2 regions of the Rhodococcus sp. NPDC058532 genome follow, and region 2 is predicted to be linked to the other one. Evidence: riboswitches for the same ligand, from Rfam matches in the RefSeq annotation. Region 2 holds a riboswitch; the other holds the start of a gene.
The links. Region 2 has a riboswitch for thiamine pyrophosphate ahead of thiC (phosphomethylpyrimidine synthase ThiC). Riboswitches for the same ligand answer to the same signal wherever they lie in the genome.

Region 1: linked by a shared signal. The riboswitch ahead of ACFWQG_RS01070 (TenA family protein) and the one ahead of thiC (phosphomethylpyrimidine synthase ThiC) in region 2 are both predicted to bind thiamine pyrophosphate.

The regions. Positions count from the first base shown of each region.
Region 1 covers NZ_JBHXNU010000001.1:233,807-238,435, forward strand. Annotated here, with positions in the region: gene ACFWQG_RS01060 (ABC transporter permease) at 1-289, opposite strand, end outside; gene ACFWQG_RS01065 (ABC transporter substrate-binding protein) at 267-1,277, opposite strand; gene ACFWQG_RS01070 (TenA family protein) at 1,286-1,990, opposite strand; TPP riboswitch at 1,978-2,073, opposite strand; gene ACFWQG_RS01075 (SEC-C metal-binding domain-containing protein) at 2,204-4,258, shown strand; gene greA (transcription elongation factor GreA) at 4,508-4,629, opposite strand, start outside.
Region 2 covers NZ_JBHXNU010000002.1:18,186-22,814, reverse strand. Annotated here, with positions in the region: gene ACFWQG_RS02915 (exodeoxyribonuclease III) at 1-74, shown strand, start outside; gene ACFWQG_RS02910 (methyltransferase) at 233-1,294, shown strand; gene ACFWQG_RS02905 (GNAT family N-acetyltransferase) at 1,311-1,685, opposite strand; gene ACFWQG_RS02900 (GNAT family N-acetyltransferase) at 1,792-2,133, opposite strand; TPP riboswitch at 2,266-2,393, shown strand; gene thiC (phosphomethylpyrimidine synthase ThiC) at 2,385-3,929, shown strand; gene thiD (bifunctional hydroxymethylpyrimidine kinase/phosphomethylpyrimidine kinase) at 3,941-4,629, shown strand, end outside.

The DNA of each region.
Region 1 (4,629 bases), on a different contig from region 2:
GCCACGGCGAGAAGTCCACCACGATCGCCAGCGCCCAGGCCAGCACCAGCGACACCGCGAACCCGATCAGCGTCACCTGCAGGGTCGCCGCGGCGTGCACCCCGATCTCATCCCGATGCGCCCAGCCCTGCCGGACCACCCGCAGCGGGGACGGCAGCAGCTGCGGACGGATCCCACTGACCTGGACGTACAGCTGCCAGACGGCGACGAGCACGGCCACCGTCACCACCGCAGGCAACGCCAACGGGCTTCTGCGTGCGGTGGGGCTACGGGGCGCCGAGGTAGTCATTGGTGAAGTACGTCGACCAGTCCGGTTCGGTGGTCAGCGGCGCGCCGTCCGGCCCGGTGAGCAGGCCGTTGCGGTACAGGAAACTCGAGTTCCCCGCCCACTGCTCCAACGTCTGGGTGCCGACCCGCCCGTCGGCGTCCTTCATGTACTGCCCGGCCAGCATCCGCTGGCTCTCGACCACCAGCTGCGGGTCGTTGAAGGCACCCGGGTTGGCGTCGATCAGGTCCCGGGCCGCCTCGTCCGGGTGGTCCGCGGCGAACTGGTAGCCGCGCTGCAGCGCCTGCACGAACCTCGCTGCCTCGTCCGGGTTGGCGCTGAGCCAGTCCTCGTTCCCGTCGACGACGATCGCGTACGCGTCCGGGAACCCGAAGTCGGTGTAGCGGAAGTACTTCATCGGGGTCCCGCGGCGCTCGGCCTCGATGCCCTCCCAGGCGAGGTAGGAGACGGTGAAGTCGGCCTGGCCGGAGTAGACCGCCTCGTAGGCGGAGGTGCCGAGGGTGACGGACGTGAACTCGCCGGTGCCGCCATCGTTTCGGATCACCTGCTGCAGGGTTTCCTTCTCGCCCGGCTCGCCGAACCCGGCGTAGGTGGTGCCGTCCAGGTCCTTCGGGCTGGTGATGTCCGCGCGGTCGGCCTTGACGCCGATCCCGGTCGCCCAGTGCTGCAGCGGGGCGAGCACCGACACCGTGTGCGCGCCGGAGGCCCGGGAGAAGGTCGACGAATCATGGGTGCTGATCCCGAATTCGGCGTTCCCGGCGTCGATCACGGTGTCGACGGCGGTGTTGGTGTACGGCAGGATCTCGACGTCCAGACCGGCGTCCGCGAAGTAGCCGCGCTGCTGCGCGACGTACAGCCCGGTGTGGTTGGTGTTCGGTGTCCAGTCCAGCGCGAACCGGATGGTCCCGTCCGACCCCGAATCGCTGCCGCAGGCCGCGAGGAGCGTCGACGTCAGTGCGGCGGCGACGATCCCGGTCAGCGCGCGGATCATGCGGCCCGTCACGACAGCGGCCAGGACTGCGGGTGCAGCGCGGTGTCCCAGAACATCAGCTCGTACCGGGTCGCGACGGTGAAGGCGGTGACCATCGCGGCCCGGTCGGCGTCGGTCGCGGCGGCGGCCGCGGCGTCGACGAGGGCGCGGGCCGCGGCGGCGGACTCCTGGAACTCGGGGGCGTCGTAGGTGGACACCCACTGCGCGTAGGGGTGTCCGGGGTCGGCGGCGAGCACCTTCGCCGCGCGGGCCGCGAGGTCCCGGCCGACCTCGGCGTAGATCCAGAAGCACGGCAGCACCGCGGCGGCGCCGACCGCGTACGGTTCGGTCGCGGCGGCCGCGATCAGGTACGACACGTACCCCAGGCAGGCGGACGAGTGTTCCGGCTCGTCGTCCCGCGGCGGAAGGACGTGCAGCAGGTCCTCGTGCAGCGCGGACTCGACGGCGGCCGCGCTGGCGGCCGAGTTCGCCCAGAACGCGGCGGTCTGCGGGTCCGGCGCCTTGGACGCGAGGATCGCCAGCGCCTTCGCGTAGCCGATCAGGTACAGCGAATCCTGCTCGATGTAGGTGCGGAACACCGCCAGCGGCAGCGTGCCGTCGCCGAGTCGGTGCAGGAACTCGAGGTCGTCGATCGCGACCCGCAGCGCCTTCGTCTCGTCCCACAGGTGGTCGGTGAAGCGGTCCGTGGTGGTGGCATGCGTCAACACAGCCATGACATCCCTTCGTCAGCATTACCTGGACAGGTTCTCGGGTCTCATCTCAGCCCCGCAGTCGCGGAGCACCCCGTGTCAGAACACCGTCGACGGTAGCAGGTCGGTCTGCGCCGGCCCGGCGGTTGCCGGACCGTCGGCCGAGAGCCGCACCCGACAACCGCCCGTTCGCGTCCGGTCGGCGACGCCGCGGGGTGCGTCGCCTACGATCACCGGGTGATCGCCTCGACCGAATCCCGTGGTGACCGGCACCTCGAGATCGTGGGTCGCCGCGCCGCCGACCCCCGCACCGAAGCGCGTCCGGATCCCGCACCCGAACCCGACCCTCGCGAACTCGATGTACCGGAACCCGATGCGCCCGAACTTGATGTGCCCGAACTCGATGCCGCCGGGCACGCGATCGCGGAACTGCGCCGCCGCGGCCCGCTCAGCACCGACGACTGGGTTGCCGCGCTCGTCGAGCGGGGGCTCGGCACGACCGCGGAAATGGCCGCGGTGGTCCGCGCCCTCGACGACTCGCCCGTCGGGGTGCTCGCCGACGGCCGGGTTGCCGCGCTCGACGGGCTGCTCGAGGGCCGGGTGTTCACGCATCGGCTGTCCGCGGAGGAGGTCGCGTCCGGGGTTCTCGACATCGACCCGGACCTGTCCGCGCTTTCCGTGCTCGCCGGATCCCGTTCCCGCGGAGGCGAATGCGAGGTCGCCGTGGTCTCCCCGACCGCGGACGCCGCCGCTCTCGCTGCCCGCGGCCGCACCGAGTTCGCTGCCCCGGAGATCGAGCGGCTGCTGCTCGACCCGGACCTGCTGCACGCGGCGACCGCGGGCGACCTGATCGGCCTCGGGCTGGCTGGCGGTCGGCTGCGGCTGGTCCGCGTGGACCGGACCGCACCCGCCCCCGACCTCATCGACGCCCTGCGGGAGGTGATCGCCGACGGCGCCGTGCACACCGACCCCGTCGTCTGGCAGTTGGTCGCCGAGCATCCCGACCTGTTTACCGCGCCGACGGCGCCGCTGACCGAACTGCTCGCCGCCGCGGGCCACGTCTGCGAACGGAACTATCTGGCGCCGAACGGTTTCGACTTCGACGCCCATCACCGGACCGCGCTCGTCGAGTCGATCGCTCGGGAGAATCGGCTGAACGTCGCCGAGGCGGGGTCCGTCGTCGACCTCACCGACCTCGTCCACGAGGTCGCCGACGCGGTCGAGCGGGGCGAGGATCCGTCCGAGGTCGCCGCTGCCCGGGTGACCGTGGACCCGCGGGTCTTCCGTGGCCTCGCGGATCCGTCGGCGGCGGCGGTCGCGTTCGACCTCGCCACCCTCGGGGACGACCGCGCCGAGGCGCTGCACGCGGTGGCGTCGGCGCTGATCGAGCACGCGTCCCGCCGGGTGCGCCCCGCCGCGCACTGGTTGGCGGGCAAGGCCGCCGACCAGTGCGGCGACGTCCTCGTCGCGGTCACCCAGTTCGAGCTGGCGCTGGACCGCGACCCGGACTGGACACTGGCCGCGTTCGATCTGGCCCTGCTCGCCGCCGACGCGGGCGACGTGCCGCGCGCGCAGTCGCTGCTGGCCCGCATCGAGGGCGGCGACGCGGACACCCTGCAGGAGGTGTTGGCGCGGTATCAGCCCGCCGACCGCCGCGAGCTGGGGCGCAACGACCGCTGCTGGTGCGGGTCCGGCCGCAAGTACAAGGCCTGCCACCTCGGCCGGTCCGACCTGACCGCCGACGCCCGCGCCTCCTGGCTGTACACCAAGGCGCTGATGTTCGCCCGGACCCCGGAACTGTTCGACCTGGTGCACGAGCTCGCCGAGATCCGGGCCGCGCACACCGACGACGAGGACGCAACCATCACCGCCCTCGAGGGTGGCCTGGTCATCGACGCCGCGCTGTTCGAGGGCGGGGTCCTCGAGCAGTTCGTTGCCCGGCGCGCGCAGGTGCTGCCCGCGCAGGAACTCGAGCTGGCCCGGCAGTGGCTGGGCGGCAGCCGCGGCGTGTACGAGGTGACCGCGGTGTCACCGGGACGGTCGCTGACCCTGTGCGACGTGGCGGGCGGCGAGCCAATCGAGGTGGTGGACGCGGTGGCGGGCCACCACTTCGCGGTCGGCGGGCTGGTCTGTGCGCGGCTGCTACCGACCGGGGAGTCCGTCCGCGCGTTCGGGGGGATCGAACCGATCGACCCGCGGTACCGGGGCGAACTGGTGGAGATGTGCGGGTCCGCGGAGACCGAGCCGGACGAGCTGGTCGACGTCCTCAGCCTGGCGTTCATGGCGCGCTGATCGTCGCGCGACAGATCGGTCTGTCCCCGGGTGGAACCGATCCGGGCATTGCCGCGTCTGAATCGTTGTGAGCCGATGAGCACGGCCCCTGGGGGAAGGGGACCGGCGCCCGGCGGTTCCGGTGGCCGGTGGGGCAGTCGAGCAGGGGGTGACTGCCCCACCGCGCATTCGCCCCATCTTCGCGCCGAGACAAGTGAACCCCGGTCCGGCACGCTGCCGGGTCCGGGGTTCACTTGGGTGCGGTCGGGCTCAGCCGTGGTACGGCTCGGCGCTGACCAGGGTGACCTTCATCGTCTTGCCGTTGGGCAGGATGTACTCGCGGGTCTCGCCGACCTTCGCGTCGAGCAGGGCGCCGCCGAGCGGGGAGCTGG
Region 2 (4,629 bases):
CGTCGATCGACCGGGAGGAACGCAAGGGCAAGGGCGCGAGCGATCACGCCCCGGTGATCGTCGACCTGGATTAGGTTCGCGCTCGTCCGTCCGCCGCACCCCCTTCCCTCAGGAGTCCACCGTCGAGACCGCCAATGACCAACCCGACCGGATAGACGCCGCCTGGGTCGAGAACGGTCAACACCGATCGGCCCGCTGGCGCACCAACGGCGACCTCAAGCCGCCGAAGACGGTGGTCATCGCCGGGGATGAACTCCGCGCCGACGACGCGATGCGGCTCGCGTCCGAGGGCACCGCCATGCTGTGGCGAGGCGACTTTCCTGGCGCCCGGCAACTGCTCGATGCGCTGAAGCGGCGGCTTGATCGGCTGCGAGTGCAGGCGGGCCCGGACCTCACGCTGACCTTCCACCGACACCGGCAGGCCAGGGCGCACCGCACCCGGATCCTGAGCATGATCGTCATCGAACTCGGCCCGGACTACGCCATCGACCTGAGGCGGGCACCCGATATCCGGCTGGCGTGCCGCGAGGCGTACGGCGACGCCTCGGAGGCCAGCCTGGTGTCCCTGCAGGAACTGCTGGGGGTCGTCGGTGCACACGAGTGGCGGCGGCGGGGCGTGCAGATCCCGGCGCTCGATGCCCGCATCCACCCCCACTACGGGGTGTTCGCACCGACCCGGAACGAGTACGTCGACCTGGTCGCGGAGGCGGAGTTCCCGGCACGCGTCGGCACGGCGTTCGACATCGGCACCGGCACCGGAGTGCTTGCCGCACTGCTCGCCCGACGCGGCGCCGAGCGGGTGATCGCGACCGACATCGCACCGCGCGCGGTCGCCTGCGCCACCGACAACATCGACCGTCTCGGGCTGGCGGACCGGGTGCAGATCGTCCACACCGACGGATATCCGGACGGGCGCGCCGACCTGGTGGTGTGCAATCCGCCGTGGGTGCCTGCCGCGCCGACGTCGTCGATCGAGTTGGGGGTCTTCGACCGCAAGGGCCAGATGCTCGCCGAGTTCGTCCGCGGACTGCCGGGCCACCTCACCGCGGGCGGGCAGGGATGGCTGGTGCTCTCCGATCTTGCGGAGCGTCTCGGCCTGCGCACCCGCACCCAGCTGACCGACCTGTTCGATCGGTCCGGACTGATCGTGCTCGGCCGCAGCGATGTCCACCCGCGGCACCCGCGGGCGTCCGGCGGTCGCGGCCAACGCAGCCGGGGTCCCGAAGATCCGCTGGCGGCCGTCCGGGCGGCAGAGGTCGTGTCCCTCTGGCGGCTCGCGGCCCGCGACGGCTGACCGCGACGTCGTCGCGTCAGGCGTCGTCGAGCAGCGGCAGGTACTCGGTGTGGGTGCCGAGATAGCGTCGCACGTAGGTGCAGACCGGGTGCACCCGCCATCCGCGCACCCGCGCCTCCTCAAGCACCTCCCGGACCAGCACCGCCGCCCATCCGCGGCCGCCGTGCTCCTCCTTGACCACCGTGTGCATCAACGCGACAGCGGCGCCGTCCGCCGGTGCGCAGTCGACGCCGTCCAGGCGGCGGTATCCGAGGATGCCCACCAGTTCGCCGTCGACCCACAGGTCGAAGCGCGAGTGCGCGGGGTTGTCCTCAACCTGAGCCCGCGCCGCGTCGGCGCGGGCCGCGACGGCGGTCACCGCCGCCGTCCGGTGCTGGTTCCGCTTGAACATGCCGCCATGCAAGCAGCATCCGGGCCGGGCCGCTGCCCGGGACGGGCCCCGTCGACAAGTTGTCGCCCATCCTTCGTCGAATCGTGGCCGAATCGCCGCCCGGCGCTCACACCGGGACCAGAATGTCGCGGTACTCGGGGTTCGCGGCGACGAATCGCTGCAGGTAGGTGCACACGGGCCGGATCTTCCATCCGTACCCGCGGGCCGCGTCGAGCGCCCGCCGGACCATCAGCGCGGCGAGCCCCCGGTGCCCGAAGTCCTCGACGATCACGGTGTGCAGGAAGGAGACGACCGGCGCCGTCGACCGCCGTCGGCCCCTGGCGGCTCCATCGTTCGACTCGAGGTCGTAGTAGCCCAGAATGCCGACGAGGTCGCCGTTGAGCCACAGCTCGAAACGGCTCTGAGCGGCATTGTTCGTCACCTCGGCCGTCGCCTTGTCCGCGAGCATCGGTCCTGTCTCCTTCTGGGTGAAGCGCCGGGCAGCCTGCCCGTAACAGAAATGTGATCCACGCCACTATAGGTCGGCTGGCGGGTGCGCAACAGGGATCGGGCGAAACTGGGCTAGGGTCTCCGGCGACAACTGAACACCCACGGGGGCTCGCACCAGCGGGCTGAGAGGACGGCTAGCTCCTTCGCGAGCGATGAGGGCCGTCGACCGTATGAACCTGACCGGGTAATGCCGGCGTAGGGAGTATTCGAATGAGGGACACCTCTGTCACCACGGCCGTCACCACGGGACCGATCGCGGGCAGCAGCAAGCGGTACCTGGACGTCGACGGGCTGTCGGTGCCGGTGCGCCGCGTGCACCTGACCACCGGCGATCATCTGGACCTGTACGACACGTCCGGCCCGTACACCGAGGACGACGCGCGAATCGACCTTGAGGCGGGCCTGCCGCCGGTGCGGTCGGGCTGGCCGCGGCCTGCCGGGGCCAGCACCCAACTGGGCTGGGCGCGCGCGGGCGTCGTCACCGCCGAGATGCGCTACTGCGCCGCCCGCGAGGGCGTGTCGCCGGAGGTGGTGCGCGACGAGGTCGCCGCCGGTCGGGCGGTGATCCCGGCCAACCGCAATCACCCCGAGCTCGAACCGATGGTGATCGGCAAGCGATTCGGGGTGAAGATCAACGCGAACATCGGCAACTCGGCGGTCACCTCGTCGATCGCCGAGGAGGTCGAGAAGATGGTGTGGGCCACCCGCTGGGGCGCCGACACCATCATGGACCTGTCCACCGGCAGGAACATCCACGAGACCAGGGAGTGGATCCTGCGCAACTCCCCCGTCCCGGTCGGGACGGTGCCGCTCTACCAGGCGCTGGAGAAGGTTGGCGGCGACCCGGCAGCACTGACCTGGGAGCTGTACCGCGACACCGTGATCGAGCAGTGCGAGCAGGGCGTGGACTACATGACGGTGCACGCCGGGGTGCTGCTGCGGCACGTCCCGCTGACCGTGAAGCGGGTCACCGGCATCGTCTCGCGCGGCGGGTCGATCATGGCCGCCTGGTGCCTCGCGCACCACCGGGAGTCGTTCCTGTACACCCACTTCGCGGAGCTGTGCGAGATCCTCGCCCGCTACGACGTCACCTTCTCGCTCGGCGACGGGCTGCGCCCCGGATCCATCGCGGACGCCAACGACGCGGCGCAGTTCGCCGAGCTCCGCACCCTCGGCGAACTGACCGCAATCGCGAAATCCCATGGCGTGCAGGTGATGATCGAGGGCCCGGGGCACGTGCCGATGCACAAGATCGTGGAGAACGTCCGCCTCGAGGAGGAGCTGTGCGAGGAGGCACCGTTCTACACCCTCGGCCCGCTCGCCACCGACATCGCGCCCGCCTACGACCACATCACCTCCGCGATCGGCGCGGCGATGATCGCGCAGGCCGGGACCGCGATGCTCTGCTACGTGACCCCGAAGGAGCATCTGGGGCTGCCGAACCGGGACGACGTGAAGGTCGGCGTCATCACCTACAAGATCGCCGCGCACGCCGCCGACCTGGCCAAGGGGCACCCGCGGGCGCAGGAACGCGACGACGCACTGTCGACGGCCCGGTTCGAGTTCCGCTGGCACGATCAGTTCGCGCTGTCGCTCGACCCGGACACCGCCCGGGAGTATCACGACGAGACGTTGCCCGCCGAGCCAGCGAAATCTGCACACTTCTGTTCGATGTGCGGGCCGAAGTTCTGCTCGATGCGGATCTCCGCCGACGTCCGCCAGGTGTACCTGCCCACCGTTCCGGCGGGTCGATAGGCTCCTTGCTCGTGAACCTGCTGCCGCTGACCCCCGACGGACAGACCCCCGTCCGTGCCCTCACCATCGCCGGTACCGATTCCGGCGGCGGCGCTGGCATTCAGGCCGACTCCCGCACGATGGCGCTGCTCGGTGTGCACGCCTGCGTCGCCGTCGCCGCGGTGACGGTGCAGAACTCGGTGGGGGTGAGCGGTTTTCACGAGATCCCGCCGCAGATCGTGGCCGATCAGGTGCGGTCGGTGGTCGGCGACATCGGGGTGAGCGCCGCGAAGACGGGGATGCTGGCGTCCACCGCGATCATCGAGTCGGTCGCGCAGGTGTGCGGCGAGGTCGGGATCGGCAAGGGCAGGCCGGTGCCGCTGGTGGTGGACCCGGTGTGCGCATCGATGCACGGCGACCCACTGCTGCACGCGGAGGCCCTCGACGCGGTGCGGCACACGCTGATCCCGATCGCGTCGCTGGTCACGCCGAACCTCGACGAGGTCCGGCTGATCACCGGCATCGAGGTCGTCGACGACGCGTCGGCTCGCCGGGCAGCGGAGGCGCTGCACGGGCTCGGCGCGCAGTGGGCGCTGGTCAAGGGCGGTCACCTGCGTACCTCAACGGAATCGACCGACCTGCTCTTCGACGGCGAAACGTTCCACCAGTTCACCGGCCCGCGGATCGACACCGGCAACGACCACGGCGGCGGGGACACCCT